DNA from 4 places in the Neoaquamicrobium sediminum genome. Region 3 is predicted to be linked to each of the others. Evidence: predicted binding sites of a transcription regulator. Region 3 holds the regulator's gene; each other region holds the start of a gene.

Region 1 (3,797 bases), on a different contig from region 3:
TTCGGCACAAGCCTGCTCACCGCGCCAGTTCCTTCAGCCCGAGCCGGATGAGCTTGGCCGCATCCGCATCCTCGCCGGCGGCTTTCATGGCAGCCGCGACGGCGTTTGCAGCCATGTCGCGCGAGTAGCCGAGATTGGTCAGCGCCGAGATCGCGTCGGCAATCGGCGCCGGCGCCACGCCTTCGCCGATCTCCTGCTTGAAGCCGATCGTGCCGGATGCATCGCCTGCGAAGGCGGGCGCCTTCGATTTAAGCTCGGTGACGATGCGCTCGGCTACCTTCTTGCCGACGCCCGGCGCCCTGGCCACCATGGCGATGTCGCGCAGCGCGATCGCGTTGGCGAGTTCCGAAGGCGACAGGGTCGACAGCACCGCCAGCGCGACCTTGGCGCCGACGCCCTGGACATTGTTTTGCAGCAGGCGGAACCACTCCCGCTCTAGCACCGTCGCGAAACCGTAGAGCCGGATCATGTCCTCGCGCACATAGGTCTCGATGAAGAGCACGGCCGCCTCGCCCCTGCCGGGCAGCGCCGCCAGCGTACGAGCCGGGCAATAAGCAACATAGCCGACGCCGTGAACGTCGATAATGCAGTGATCCTCGTCGATCTCGTCGACCGTTCCCTTGAGCTTGCCGATCATCCCCGCCACCCGCTCGTTGTTTTAACCGGCCGCCGCAAGTGCGGCCGCCGCCAGCCGCCCCGTCACGCTCTGGCGATGGTGAACATGGCAGATGGCGATGGCGAGCGCATCCGCCGCATCGTCGCTGTCGAAGGACGCTCGCGGCATCAGCACGCGCACCATCATATGAATCTGCTTCTTGTCGCCATGGCCGACGCCGATCACCGCCTTCTTGACGGCGTTGGGTGCATATTCCGAAACCTGCAGGCCGGCCAGCGCCGGCACCAGCATCGCGACGCCGCGCGCCTGGCCGAGCTTCAGCGTCGCGGTCGCGTCCTTGTTGACGAATGTCTGCTCGACGGCCGCCTCGTGCGGCATCTGCCCGTGCACGATTGCAGACAGACCGTCGTGGATCTGACGCAGGCGAGATGCGAGGTCGTCCTTGTCGTTCGAGCGCACCGTGCCGGCCGCGACAAAGCGCAGCGTGTTGCCCTGTGCCTCCACCACACCCCAGCCGGTGCGGCGCAGGCCGGGGTCGATGCCGATGACGCGAATCGTGTCGTTCATGATGTCACCCTAGTCCGATCATCGGGCAATGCCATGGAAAAGTGAACAAACCGGCAACAAATGGCAGGGCTGTGTGCTGGACCAGCGTTGCGGTTCCCCCCTTGTACTGTCTCTATGCGGTCTCGGGCTGTATCGCCTTGCCGCAACTTCCGATCGCATACAGCCGGACAAGATGAACCTTCCGCCGCTCGACCTTTCAATGATGACCCTGCTGGCAGTCGTGCTCGTTGCCGGCGTTGCCAAGGGACTGTCCGGCTTCGGCACCGGCATGATCGTGGCTCCGGTGGCGGGTGCCTTGTATGGGCCGAAGGCGGCCCTGGTCATTATCGTCATCATCGACTCGCTGCCATCCGTGCCTGTCACGGTGCCGGCGCTGCGTATCGCGCGCTGGCAGGAAGTGCTGCCGGTCACGCTTGGACTGTTCCTTCTGTTCCCGGCGGGCATCTGGCTGCTGACACATGGCGACGAGACGGTGCTGCGCTGGATGATCTGTGGCGCAATCCTATGCTGTGTCTTCGTGTTGTGGACGGGCTGGCGCTATAAGGGCCCGCGCAACCGGCTCACTTCGCTGGGCGTTGGCGGTGTGGCGGGCGTGCTCTCCGGCGTGGCGTCGATACCCGGCCCGCCCGTCATCGCCTACTGGATGGCGAGCGGGATCCCGGCCACCATCATCAGGGCCAACCTGCTGTCGCTGTTCCTGCTCGGGGAGTTCGTCTCGATCGGCAATCTCTGGTTTGCCGGGCTGTTCCAGCGAGACATCGTCACGCTGGGGCTGCTGGCTGCGCCTGCCTATTTCGTCGGCATTCTTGCCGGCTGGGCGATGTTTTCCCGAGGCGGCGAGTGGCTCTACCGGATGGTGACCTTCGCGCTCGTCGTCATGGCGGCGCTGCTGGCGCTGCCCGCCTTCGATAGCGTTTTCGATGCAATTGCCCGCCAACTGGCCGGATAGCGACTACCCGCGGGCAAAAGCCGTGTGCAGCAGATTGATCTGGTCAGACACCGGGTTGCCGCGCTGCGGGGCCACGTAGCGCTGGCTCGCCGACTCGCCGTAGATCTCGTCGTCCATACGACGCACCAGCGCCTGAAGACGCAGCGAATGATCGACGATCGTGCGGAAAGTGTCCGGCAATTCGGTCCAGCCAGCCGTGTCGGTCGGTGCTGAGGTCGTGTCGAGCCGTACCTTGGCCTTCTCGGCGGCCACCTGGTCGCGGGTCATCTCACCGGAGTTCGCAGCGCGCTGGAGCAGCAGCCACGAGGCAATCTGCATCAGCCGTGTCGTCAGCCGCATCGACTCTGCAGCGTATAGTGTCGCGCCGACGCGCGTCAGCGTCTTTGCGGCCGCTCGGCCTTCACCGTCGAGATATTCGGCAGCCCGTTCAACCAGCGTCATGCCTTCGTTGTAGAGGGGCTTGAAGGAATTGGAAAAGACGCGCCTCTCGGCGAGCTTGATCGTGTTGGTTTCCCCGTGACCCTGCTCTTGCATGACCTGCACCCCGCGAATTTACTGACGCTGCATTCCCTCGTCCGGCGGTCCCGGCTCTCGGTCGCCGGTGCCTAAACGATATCGACCGGACTTTGATCCCTCGGCCTTCCGAAGGCAAGCACGTGTTTAACGAAAGGTTAACGCGGTCGAGATGGCGGAAATAAGGGAACCGGGCATAAAAAAAGAGCCGCAAAGGCGGCTCTCAGGAGTTAACAGGGAGGCGTCAAACGGAGTGGCCCAGCCACTCGGTAAGAATCCAGATCACTGGATGCACACAGTAATGCCATGTAAAGCTTAATCGAAGCTTAACAGGATGGTTAATTTTGATCGAAACTGTATCGATCCGGAACAGATCAACGCTGCGGCACGCCTCATCATAAGTGTCTGGAAGCGGGTGATTCGTGGTCTCTCGCCTGAAGCAGATGCTTGACCGCGCAGCGGTTTTTCGCGCTACAAAGTAACCCACGTGTCCGGAGCCCGCCATGTTCGCCCATATCCCGCTGATGATCGTTCCCTTCGTCGTCTTTAACCTCGGCCTTGCGGGGCTGTTCGGCGACCTCGGCGACCCGTGGCAGGCGGAGATGTTCTCGCTGACCATGCTCTCGGGCGGCATATGGGCCATGAGCATCGCCGATATGATCGTGCTGCTTGCGCTGGCGCTGCTGTTCGTCGAGATCGTCAAGGCGACCCGTACGTCGAACGCTTCCGTGGTCGACCACCTGCTTTCAACCTTCGTTTTCGTGGCGTTCCTTGTCGAATTCCTGCTTGTGCGGCAGGCGGCCAGCTCGCTGTTCTTCATCCTGATGGCGATTACGTTGGTCGACGTTCTGGCAGGGTTCGCAGTGTCGCTCCGTGCGGCCTCGCGCGACGTGAATTTCCGCTAACAGGCCGGAGCTGAGCATGCGCGATTTCGACCAACCCGGACGGTCACCCGTCATCGCGGAAAACGGCATGGCGGCCACGTCGCACCCGCTGGCTACGGCAACAGCGCTTGCCGTGCTGAAGGATGGCGGCAATGCGGTCGATGCCGCGATCGCTGCTTCCGCAACACTATGCGTTGTCGAGCCGCATATGACCGGCATCGGCGGTGATTGCTTCGTCATTCTCGCCGAGCCCGACGGAACCGTTCAT
Region 2 (3,797 bases), 230 kb from region 3:
CGAGAAAGGCGACGGCGAAGGATTTCAGCTTCGTCTCGTCCATCGCAGGTGCGGCGGCGGCAGGTGCTTCTGGCTGCGGCGCGGCTTCCGCCGGCGGTGGTGTTTGCGGCGCGGCATCCTGGGCGTTGGCAGCGCCAAGCACAGTGCCGGTGACGATAGCGAGCGCGGAAAGGCCCGACAGCAAGATCCTGTTCAAACTCATGTTTCAATTCCTCTTCTTGGTCCGTGCGGACGGGAAAAGACCCTCGCAGCACCGACTCTCCGGTCGGGTTACGGAACCCCGCCGCGGAACGAAGCGCGCGAAGCTGCCAAGACTGTGGCAAGCTCAGCCGAATGACGCGGCAGCACGGTCACTTTGTCCGAACGAAAGAGACATTTCTTTACTGAGCCTGCCGGCGGACGCTGCAATCAACGTTCCGGGCTGGGCACGTGCTGCGGCTTCTGTCACCGAACGAGCCCGGCCGTTTCGCCCCGGGTTTTCCCGGCCGCAACATCGCAGCGCCCAACGAACCTATTTGGCTGGAAAGCGGGTTAAGCCGTGCCGGTTTATGCAGGCGAGACCGGAATGAGCAGCCGCAGCGCCGGCGGTTTCGTCAGGTCCACATCGTGCGGGTATTCTTCCCGGTGGTGAAAGTGACGCTTGTCCCAGGAAAGACTCCGGGTTTTCACCCAGTCGATCATTCGCACATAATGTGCGACCACCTCTCCGTCGCCGGCTCCATGCCAGGAACTCGCCAGCGTCATTTCAGGCAGAACAAGCGATCCGAACCCCTCCGGCAGTTCGCCTGCGTCATCCATCGCAATGCCGACGAAGTAGCGGAAACCGTCCGGCCGGTCGTTCCACGACAGCCCGACGATCGGGCTGCGCCAGCCGCTTTCCCGCCGCGCCGCGAAGGCCTGAACGTCTCGGATAACGGAATGGATCGCCCCTCGCGCCGCCTCTCCGTAGCTGCCTTCCCAATAAAGACCGCAAAGCCGGTGAGCGGGCCGCTCGGTCAGGGCAATGCCCTGATCCGCCGCTGCGGCCTCGCTGCACAGAAGGCACATGGGAGAGCCTTAGAAAGGGATCTCGTCGTCCAGGTCGCGCGAGTATCCGCCGCCGCCGCCACCGCCGCCGCGACCCTGATCGCCTGGTCCGGACTGGCCGAAATCGGAGCCGCGCCCGCCGCCCTGGGAGCCGCCGCGATCGTAGCCGACCTGGCCGCCGCCGCCCTCACCGCGTGTGTCGAGCATCTGCAGCTCGCCGCGGAACTTCTGCAGCACGACCTCGGTCGTGTAGCGATCCTGTCCCTGCTGGTCCTGCCATTTGCGGGTCTGGAGCTGGCCCTCGAGATAAACCTTCGCGCCTTTCTTCAGGTACTGCTCGGCGACCTTGGCAAGGTTGTCGTTGAAGATGACGACGTTGTGCCACTCGGTCTTCTCGCGCCGCTCCCCGGACTGCTTGTCGCGCCATGTCTCGGAGGTGGCGATGCGCAGGTTGACGACCGGGTCGCCGGAGTTGAGCCGGCGGATTTCCGGATCGGCGCCCAGATTACCCACCAGAATGACCTTGTTGACGCTACCCGCCATGACGCTCTCCTGCGCTCGTCCTAAACCTGACATCGATGTCGCGGCACATTATCCGAACGCCCTCGCGGATTCGCCCCGCCGGCCGCCCGCTCGGCGACATCTCCACAGTTTTCATTGTTCTTTATTTGTTCTTTACAAGAGAATGGGGCTCCTGACAATCCCGGCAGCCTCTGCGATTCGGTCGCTGCCGGCGACGAAGAAAGCCCCGCCACGTTCGGGACGTGGTCGGGGCCGTTGAGAGCCTTTGCTCTGTTGCCGGGAATGGATTACCGGCACTTTTTTCGGATGCGTCTCGGGTCGTCGCCCGATGATCCGACTATCTGTCAAATTGTAGGTTGATCGATAACGAGGCCGCGATGTGCCCGCGCCTTCAGGTTATCGTGGCTCCACATCGTGGTGGAGCCTGCTGGGACTGTCCGGCGGGGTCATGCCTCATCTCCCTTTGCAGTTTCTCCTGTCGCAGACGCGCTCAAGCCTTGCCGTGTTTCCGACACCCCTTGGGCGTACCAGGACGACCGCCGAGGCGAGCTTCATCTGACCGGGAGAGCATGACTCCGCCCTGCCCCCACGTCAACCGTCGAGGCTGATCCGGCAACAATTCGTGATCGCCAGTGGCCGCGTCCTCCTGCCAACGGATTGTCAGGAGCTGTTCGCTCTCTGTTCTTTCTGCTTGCCCTGTGTGCGAAAACGCGTGAAAAGCCAGAGGCGGTTTTCCGGAGGCCGCCGGCCTCGACGGACGGCACCAACAACACCATATCCGGGGTCTGGCCGGCTACGACGCCGGCCGTTCTGATGTAAGGCGGCACACGGGACCATGGCGGACCAGAAATTCATCTCCATTCGCGGCGCGCGCGAGCACAATCTCAAGAATGTCGATCTCGACCTGCCGCGCGACCAGTTGATCGTCATGACCGGCCTGTCCGGCTCGGGCAAGTCGTCGCTCGCCTTCGACACCATCTACGCCGAGGGGCAGCGGCGCTACGTGGAGAGCCTGTCGGCCTATGCCCGGCAGTTCCTCGAGATGATGCAGAAGCCGGACGTGGACCAGATCGACGGCCTGTCGCCGGCCATCTCGATCGAGCAGAAGACGACGTCGAAGAACCCGCGCTCGACGGTCGGCACCGTCACCGAGATCTACGACTACATGCGCCTGCTCTTCGCGCGCGTCGGCGTGCCCTATTCGCCGGCAACCGGCCTGCCGATCGAGAGCCAGACGGTCAGCCAGATGGTCGACCGCGTGCTGGCGCTCGACGAAGGCACGCGGCTCTACATCACCGCGCCCATCGTGCGCGGCCGCAAGGGCGAATACCGCAAGGAACTGGCCGAGCTCCAGAAGAAGGGCTTCCAGCGCGTCAAGGTCGACGGCCAGTTCTACGAGATCGGCGAGGTGCCGGCGCTCGACAAGAAATACAAGCACGACATCGACGTGGTGGTCGACCGCGTGGTGGTGCGGCCGGACCTCGCCGCGCGGCTGGCCGACTCGCTCGAAACCGCGCTCAAGCTCGCCGAGGGCATTGCGGTCGCCGAGTTCGCCGACAGGCCGCTCGACGCCAGCCAGACCGGCCAGGAGGCGGTCAACAAGTCCAAGAACGAGACCCACGAGCGCATCCTGTTCTCGGAGAAATTCGCCTGCCCGGTCTCCGGCTTCACGATCCCCGAGATCGAGCCGCGGCTGTTCTCGTTCAACAACCCCTTCGGCGCCTGCCCCACCTGCGACGGGCTCGGCACCCAGCGCGCCATCGACCCGATGCTGGTAGTGCCGGAAGAGCACGTCTCGCTGCGCGAGGGCGCGGTGGCCCCGTGGGCGAAGTCGACCTCGCCCTACTACACGCAGACGCTCGAAGCGCTGGGCAAGGCCTACGGCTTCAAGATCGGCGACCGATGGCGCGACCTGCCGGAGGACGCGAAGGACGCCATCCTGCGCGGCACCGGCGATCGCAAGATCGAGTTCGGCTACGACGACGGCCTGCGCTCCTACAAGACGACCAAGACCTTCGAGGGTGTCATTCCCAACCTCGAGCGCCGCTGGAAGGAGACGGAATCGGCCTGGATGCGCGAGGAGATCGAGCGCTTCATGTCGTCCACCCCCTGCCCCGCCTGCAACGGCTACCGGCTGAAGCCCGAGGCGCTCGCCGTCAAGATCGGCGGCCTCCACATCGGCCAGGTCACAGAGATGTCGATCCGCAACGCCAATGGCTGGTTCGAGGACCTGCCGGGCGCGATGAACG
Region 3 (3,797 bases):
CGCCTTCGGTGCGCTCACCGCGACGGCGGCCTACCTCGTCATTTCGGGCGCAGGCATTGCCGCGCAGCGCAGCTTCACCATGCTTGCGGTGATGCTGCTTGCGGTCATGGTCGACCGCGCGGCGCTCACGATGCGCAACCTTGCCATATCGGCCGTCATCATCCTGCTGATTGCCCCGCATGAGGTGATGGGGCCGAGCTTCCACATGTCGTTTGCCGCAACCGCCGCGCTTGTGGCCGCTTACGCGGCCTGGGCCTCGTACCGCGAAAGGCGGACGCCGCGCCGACAGGCCGCAAAGTACGGTCCCGTGCGGCTGGCCTTCACAACGGGCATGAAATACGTCTCGGGACTGTCGCTGACGTCAGTCGTCGCGGGTCTCGCAACGGCGCTTTTCACCGCATGGCACTTCCAGCAGGTTTCGCCGCTCGGCCTCGTCGCCAACCTTGCGGCAATGCCATTCGTCTCCGCCGTCGTCATGCCGGCGGCGGTGCTCGCATGCCTGTTGATGCCCTTCGGCCTCGAAGGGCCGGCGTTGTATGCGATGGGGATGGGCATATCCGCGATGAATTCGATAGCCGTGTGGCTTGCCGAGCGATCGGCATTCGACGCCACCGGCGCGATCCCGCTTTCGGCGGTGCTGATGCTGACCGCAGCGCTGGCGATCCTGACGATGGCTGGCAGCGCCCTGCGCTGGGCAGCACTTCCGCTGCTCATCGCCGGGGCGTTCCTGATCGCGACACGGCAGTTGCCGCATGTCTTCGTCTCGGAGGACGCGCGGCTCGTTGCTGTCGATCGCGGCAATGGGCGCCTCGCCGTCAACCGCGCGCGACCAAGCGCCTTTACCATCCAGAATTGGCAGCGGGCCGCACAAGCCGGCGAACTGGTTTGGCCCATCGAAGGTGATGCCGGGCTCCCGCCTCATGCCGCCCTGAGTGACGATGAGAGCGAGTTGCCTTTCCGGTGCGGCGAAGGGCTTTGCATAGCGCGCCATGGCGGCGGCGGCATAGTCGTTCACGCCGACGGCGAACGAACGGCTTCGACTGCGTGTTCTTATGCCAGCCTGATCGTCATCGACGACGCCACTGCGAACAATCCTTGCCGGGATAGCAGCGTTGCGGTCATCACCAAGCGCGATCTGGCCCGCCGCGGCAGCGCCGAGATCGTCTTCGAGAACGACATCATCAGGGAAACACGCGGGACCGGAGCAAGCCCTGGCACAGGCGCCAGCGACTTGGATCGCACTTCCGCGAGACCGGCTTTATACCCAAACATCCGTTTCGCGATCCGCGAACCTTATCGGCACTGGCACGCGCACCGGCAGTATTCGCGGGAGGCGAGGGGACTTCCACCCTGGCAGAAATCGCAAGGTGAGTAACACCCCGCCGGCTGCCGCGATACCTTTGCAGCGGAAGCGCTGATCGGTGCGTCCTTCAAGGCTCGCGGAGCCTGTCCTCGGGCTCGCCGAAGGCAAGACCCGGGGGCTCGCATCTCAGCATGAGGGAGGGTGTGCATCGCCCGGGAATCCTGCTGCCCGACGGGCTATTCCTTGACGTGCATAGAGCCCAATAGGTTGGATTCGATCAATCCGCCCCTCATGCTCATCCTCAGTCGAGCATGACCTTGTCTAAGGGCCGCTCAATACCGCCGAATAAGCCCGACAAGCCTGCCTTGCACCTTCACGCGATCGGGACCGAAGATACGGGTTTCGTAGGCCGGATTGGCGGCCTCCAGTGCGATCGAGGCGCCCTTGCGGCGGAACCGCTTGAGGGTTGCTTCCTCATCGTCGACGAGCGCCACCACGATGTCGCCGGGATTGGCGGTCTGGCCGTCGCGGATGATGACGGTGTCGCCGTCGAAGATGCCAGCCTCGATCATCGAGTCGCCCTTGACCTCGAGTGCGTAGTGCTCGCCGCCCGAAAGCATTTCCGGCGGAACGCTGATCGAATGCGTCCTGTGCTGGATCGCCTCGATCGGCACGCCGGCGGCAATCCGGCCCATTACGGGAATCGCAACGGCCGCACCGGCATCATCGTCATTGCTGGCAGCCTGGATGCGCGAGGGTTCAGGCGCTCGGCCAAGGCTGCCTTGAATGACGCTGGGCGAGAACTTTTTGGCCGCATTGAGCCCCGGCGCGATCGAGTCCGGCAGCCGCAGCACTTCCAGCGCACGTGCCCTGTTGGGCAGGCGTCGAATGAAGCCGCGCTCCTCGAGCGCCGTAATCAGGCGGTGAATACCGGACTTGGAAGCGAGGTCGAGCGCCTCCTTCATCTCGTCGAAGGAAGGGGGAATGCCAGTTTCCTTCAGCCTTTCATGGATGAAGAGAAGCAGTTCGTGTTGCTTGCGCGTCAGCATTCTGTTGCCCCTTTTGGGAATCAGTCCATAAACAAAACCAGAACAAACACTATCTGTTCCAGTTGTGTTCCGCAACGGCTTAAATTATCGTGAACTTGGCAGCTCGAGGCCGCCCTTATTGCCCAAGCCAGGCTCAGCGCAGCATCAACACGCGGCAGGCATCACCCGCCTCCGACGCGGCCACGTTCGGTTCGCGGATGATGAGCGCGTTGGCGTGCGCCAGTGTCGTCAGCATCGAGGAATCCTGCACGGCGAACGGCCTTGCAACGAGGCGCCCGTCCTCAAGCGTCGCTGCCGCGCGGACATAATCCTGCCGGTGATCGTTGGCCTTCATGGCTTCGCCAAGGACGGCTTCCCTTATGTCGGCAACATGTGGGCGGCCGCCAAGCTTCGCGAGCAGCGGTTTCAGGAACAGATGCGCGCAGACGAGGCTTGAAACCGGATTTCCCGGCAGGCCGAGTACACGGGTCTCGGCTAGTCTGCCGAACATCAGCGGCTTGCCGGGGCGCATGGCGATCTTCCAGAACTCGAGCGCCATGCCTTCGCCAGTAAGCACCTCGCGGACGAGGTCGTGGTCGCCGACCGAAGCACCGCCGAGCGTCACGATCACGTCGGCACCGGCCGAGATTGCGTCACGGACGCGCTCGGCAAGCACGCCGCGATCGTCAGGCGCGATGCCGAGATCCAGCACCCGAGCGCCTGCATCGCGCGCCAGCGCCGCGACCCCATAGCCGTTCGATGCGATGATCTGGTCGGGCCCGGGTTCCGAACCGGGCGGCAGCAACTCGCTGCCCGTGGCCAGGATCGCGACCAGCGGCGTGCGCACCACCGAAAGGAGCGGGTGGTTGCCGGCTGCTGCGAGCGACAGCGCTGCAGCGTCGAGCGCCCGGCCTTTGGCCAAAAGGATGTCGCCGACGCGGAAATCGAGCCCGGCAGCCCTTACGTGACGGCCAGGGGTGACCGCTTCGCTGGCGCGGATGGTTAGTCCGTCTTCGTCCGGCTCGGCATCTTCCTGAAGCAGAACCGCATCCGCGCCTTCGGGGACAGGTGCGCCTGTGAAGATGCGTACGGCCTCGCCGGCGCCGACCGCGCCATCGAAGCGCTGGCCGGCTATCGATTGACCGATGACCGTCAGAGCAGTGGATTGGTCGACCGTATCCGCGGCGCGCACCGCATATCCGTCCATTGCCGAAGCGGGGAAGGGAGGCTGCGTCCGCCGTGCCTCCACGGCGTTGGCCAGCACATGTCCGGCTGCGTCTCCAATCGCGATCTCCTCGGCGGGCAGGGCCGTCACATCGTCGAGCAGCCGGCGCAGCGCTTCGTCAACCGGCAGCAGGCCAGCCATGTCAGACGTCCTGCAGCCGGTAATCGCCGGACTTGCCGCCGGACTTTTCCACCACACGGATGTCGGAAATCGTCATGGCGCGGTCGGCTGCCTTGGCCAT
Region 4 (3,797 bases), on a different contig from region 3:
TGCATGGGCGTCAACCGGAACTCATCGAGCGTCCGGCAGACAAGGAGCTTCACCGCTTCTACACAGCGAAGTGCGAGCCAATCTTCTTTGACACGTCGCAGGACGGTCGTTTCAATGCCCCGGACGGCTCATATGGTGTTCTCTACGCCGCCAGGCAGGGGGCCGGCGCCTTCGCAGAGACGTTCCTGCGCAAGCCCGGCGGCACGCTGATCGACACCGATCTACTCCAGCGCAAGGCTCATGTCCTTCTTGCCGCCACCAGGAAGGTGACACTGATCCGGCTTGCCGGTTCGGGTCTCGCCCGGCTTGGGGCCACGGCCGAGGTGACCCATAGCGGGCTGCCGTATGACGTTCCGCAAGCGTGGTCGGCGGCTCTTTTCGGGCACCCGATAGGGGCCGATGGCATTGCCTACCATGCCCGGCATGACGACACGGAGCTCTGCTATGCGATCTTCGACCGGTCAGCCAGTCCAATTGACGAGGTCGACCGCGAAGTCGACCTGGATCGGGACTGGTTCTGGCGGATTGCCGAGCACTACGGTGTCGGGCTTGCCCAGTAGCCCTTGGATTTTCCGCGTGGTAGATTAGTTCGTCGACGCCGTTTGGAAAAGAATCGTGACATGCGTGACGACGAACTCGACTTTATCATCCTCAAGTGCCGGCTCGCAAAGAAGGGTCATTTCAAGAACCTTTCAACGACCGAAAAGTTGGCCGCGGCGATGGTCTGGAACCGGCCGGATTGGTTGGCCAGCACGGGCTATACATTCGCTGAAGCAATCGATCGTCTCGGTCCGGTTTGGCTGGCGCGGATTCCCGCTGCCGAACGCGTATTGCGGGACGAAGAAGCCTCAAATAGCGCCGCGTGAATCCAATTCTTCTTCCTGGCAGCGCGCGACTCAGTGTAGATCGGACGAAGTCAAACCTTTGCTTGCGACGTCGCAACATGGCTTCCGAACCCGCAATCTGGAACTGCAAAGATGTACTGGAGCCCTTCAGGTGGCTCAGCCCCAGGGTAGTCCAGGTGCAGCGAGATCTATTCGAACCGGAAATTCGAGAAGCCTGGCGCGACAAGGTCTTCGCAGCAATGGCGCTCTGCCCGCAGCATCGGTTCGTTCTTAGTACGGCGTATCCCAGTATCTACCGCCACTACGTGCAGACGATCGCAAGCGACCGTTCAGAGTACGTTACATGGCGGGTCTCAGCGTCATTTATTCTCGACGATCTGGGATTGGGATATTTGGCAACTGGTGAAGGGCCCAAGTGGCCTTTGGTCAACGTCGAGCTCATTGACTAACGAGGAGAGCGGCGATCAACCCCGGCCCGGTCGGTTGCCAGCAAGCTCAGACCCGTGAGCGTCAAACCCCATATCGGTGCGCCAGGGTTGGCCGACGTTGTTGACGACCTACACGTCACACTTATCGACCTTTAGGCAGTCCGGCCGCCACGCGCCGAGCGACTTGCTCCATCAGCCAGCAAACAGGTCCAGCTGCCGATCATCAGCGTGGAAATTGTGGACCCATTCAGCGCGACGCCGCGCATACTCTTCGTCGAACCGATCGCGCTCGAAAAACCAGACCCGCATCAAGGGATAGATACGCTCCTCGTAAAGCTGGCGGTGTTCCTTCGTCAGCTTGTCGAAATCCCAATCGTCGAGCAGGTAGGCGACCTCGTCCTCAGGCCGCCCATCATCGAAATATCCGGCCTCGCAGATTTCCTCGAGGATACCGGCCTCGGCCGTCTCGAACTGCCATTCGCTTTCAGCGTCGCCCTCGACAGGGATCATGATCGTCATCGGCCTCTACTCCACTCGCCTTGTCCTCCGTTGGAGGTCTTCTCGTGCCGCTACGGCATCGACCCTCGGTCACGAGTCGGATTGACTCTTTGTCGGGTTGAGAACAAATGTAGAACATACCGCAGGCAGGATGCGTTTCAAGGGCTAGATGAGTGCCGCCGCTACCAGAGCTGTCATCGCCGACCTTCGAGCCCGAATCGCCGGGCTCGAACGCGGCCATGCGCGCGGGCGCACGGTGCTGCCCTTCGGGGTTCCCGAGATCGACCGGGTTCTGCCGGGAGGCGGGCTGGCGTGCGGGGCGCTGCACGAGGTCGCCGGCGGCGGTGCCGGCGTGGTCGACGGCGCTGCATCCGCATCGTTTGCCGCCGGCCTTGCGGCGCGCACCGCGGGCAGCGTGCTTTGGGTGGTCACGCGACCAGACCTGTTTGCTCCGGCTCTCGCCCAGGTCGGCCTTGCGCCCGGCCGCGTCATCTATGTCGAGGCCGGTGACGAAACCACGGTGCTTGCCTGCTTCGAGGAAGGCCTTCGTCACGGCGGCCTCGGAGCGGTCGTGGCCGAGCTTGCCCGCCTGTCCGCGGACAAATCGCGCCGCTTGCAGCTTGCTGCCGAGAAATCCGGCACGCTCGGCATCGCCATTCGCCGGTGGCGGCGTCAATCCGACGCCACCGATTTCGGACAGCCGACCGCCGCGGTCAGCCGCTGGCGTGTTTCCGCTCTCCCCTCCCGGCCGCTCCCGGTCCCGGGCGTAGGCCGCGCCCGCTGGCGGCTCGAGCTGCTGCGCGTGCGGGCAGGGGAAAGCGCCGACTTCGAAGTGGAAGCCTGCGATGACAAGGGTTGTATCGCTCTATTTTCCGACCTGGCCGACCGACCGGCTGCGGCGCAAGCTCGGCGCATCGGCGCCGGCGGCTGAGACTCCCATCGTCATGTTCGGCCGGCAGGGTCAACGTCGCGTCGTGCTCGCCCTCGATGTTGCGGCCCGAAGGGCAGGGCTTCGACTCGGAATACCCGCAAGCAAGGCCCAGGTCCTCGTTCCCCACCTGGTGAGCGTCGAGATGGAAGCTTCCGAGGACGCCGCGGCGCTCGAGCGCGTCGCGCTCTGGGTGCTGCGCTATGCGCCGATCGTTGCACCCGACCCGCCCGATGGAATTGTAATCGACACCACCGGCGCCGACCATCTGCATGGCGGCGAACGCGCCATGCTCGAGGATCTGGTCGCGCGCATGGAGGCGTCCGGCATTGCCGCGCGCGCCGCGATCGCCGACGCCTGGGGCGCCGCTCATGCCGCGGCCCGCTATCTTGCGCGCCCCATCTGCATCATCCCTCCGGCACACACCGAGGCCGCTACCCGTGACCTGCCGGTCGCCGCGCTGCGATTGCAGCCGCATATCGTCGAGGGCCTCCATACGCTCGGCTTCGAGCGGATAGGCGAGATCGAGGATGCGCCGCACGCTCCGCTCGCGCTGCGCTTCGGCCCCGAGATCATCCGCAGGCTCGACCAAGCGATGGCCCGGGCATCGGAGGTCTTCGAGCCGGTACGCTCCCCGGACCGCCCTGAGGCAAGGCGCGTCTTCGGCGAACCGATCGGGACCGCCGACCAGATCGGCCACCATACCGCCGAACTCGTTGACCAGCTCTGCGCCGTGCTCGAGACGAAGGGCCTGGGCGTGCGGCGCCTCGACCTCCTGCTTCGCCGCGTCGACAATCGCATCGAGGCAATCCGCGTCGGCGCGGCCGCCGCGGTGCGCGATGCAAGACGCCTGACCCGTCTTCTCACCGACCGTATCGATACCGTCGATCCCGGCTTTGGCATCGAGATGATGCTGTTGATCGCAAGCCTCACAGAACCGCTATGCAGCCGGCAGGTCATCTCCTCGCTTGTCGAAGCTCCCGAACCGGATATCTCCGAGCTGATCGACGTCATCGCCAATCGCGTGGGCGAAAGGCGCCTTTATCGCTTCGCCCCCGTCGAAAGCGATGTGCCCGAGCGTTCGGTACAGCGCGTGGC

What was found. Region 3 encodes LexA, which represses DNA repair genes until DNA is damaged. Its sites were predicted from a motif close to TGTTCNNNNTGTGTTCNG; they were not measured.
Region 1: a site for LexA is predicted at 1,225-1,242, ahead of ruvC (crossover junction endodeoxyribonuclease RuvC). Genes of this name have one in related genera too.
Region 2: a site for LexA is predicted at 1,685-1,702, ahead of V1479_RS10685 (single-stranded DNA-binding protein). Genes of this name have one in related genera too.
Region 4: a site for LexA is predicted at 1,892-1,909, ahead of V1479_RS21275 (ImuA family protein). Genes of this name have one in related genera too.

What each region holds. Positions count from the first base shown of each region.
Region 1 is NZ_JAZHFV010000004.1:96,588-100,384, forward strand. Features, by position in the region: gene ruvA (Holliday junction branch migration protein RuvA) at 17-637, opposite strand; gene ruvC (crossover junction endodeoxyribonuclease RuvC) at 659-1,183, opposite strand; gene V1479_RS13595 (TSUP family transporter) at 1,356-2,132, shown strand; gene rcdA (protease adaptor protein RcdA) at 2,136-2,666, opposite strand; gene V1479_RS13605 (hypothetical protein) at 3,149-3,550, shown strand; gene V1479_RS13610 (gamma-glutamyltransferase family protein) at 3,567-3,797, shown strand, end outside.
Region 2 is NZ_JAZHFV010000003.1:36,251-40,047, reverse strand. Features, by position in the region: gene V1479_RS10695 (DUF4168 domain-containing protein) at 1-202, opposite strand, end outside; gene V1479_RS10690 (GyrI-like domain-containing protein) at 547-1,047, opposite strand; gene V1479_RS10685 (single-stranded DNA-binding protein) at 1,057-1,569, opposite strand; gene uvrA (excinuclease ABC subunit UvrA) at 2,384-3,797, shown strand, end outside.
Region 3 is NZ_JAZHFV010000003.1:262,593-266,389, forward strand. Features, by position in the region: gene V1479_RS11835 (ComEC/Rec2 family competence protein) at 1-1,375, shown strand, start outside; gene lexA (transcriptional repressor LexA) at 1,636-2,352, opposite strand; gene V1479_RS11845 (molybdopterin molybdotransferase MoeA) at 2,486-3,697, opposite strand; gene moaC (cyclic pyranopterin monophosphate synthase MoaC) at 3,699-3,797, opposite strand, start outside.
Region 4 is NZ_JAZHFV010000007.1:171,239-175,035, forward strand. Features, by position in the region: gene V1479_RS21255 (RES family NAD+ phosphorylase) at 1-560, shown strand, start outside; gene V1479_RS21260 (hypothetical protein) at 621-866, shown strand; gene V1479_RS21265 (DUF5131 family protein) at 944-1,294, shown strand; gene V1479_RS21270 (hypothetical protein) at 1,466-1,792, opposite strand; gene V1479_RS21275 (ImuA family protein) at 1,941-2,702, shown strand; gene V1479_RS21280 (DUF6504 family protein) at 2,617-3,797, shown strand, end outside.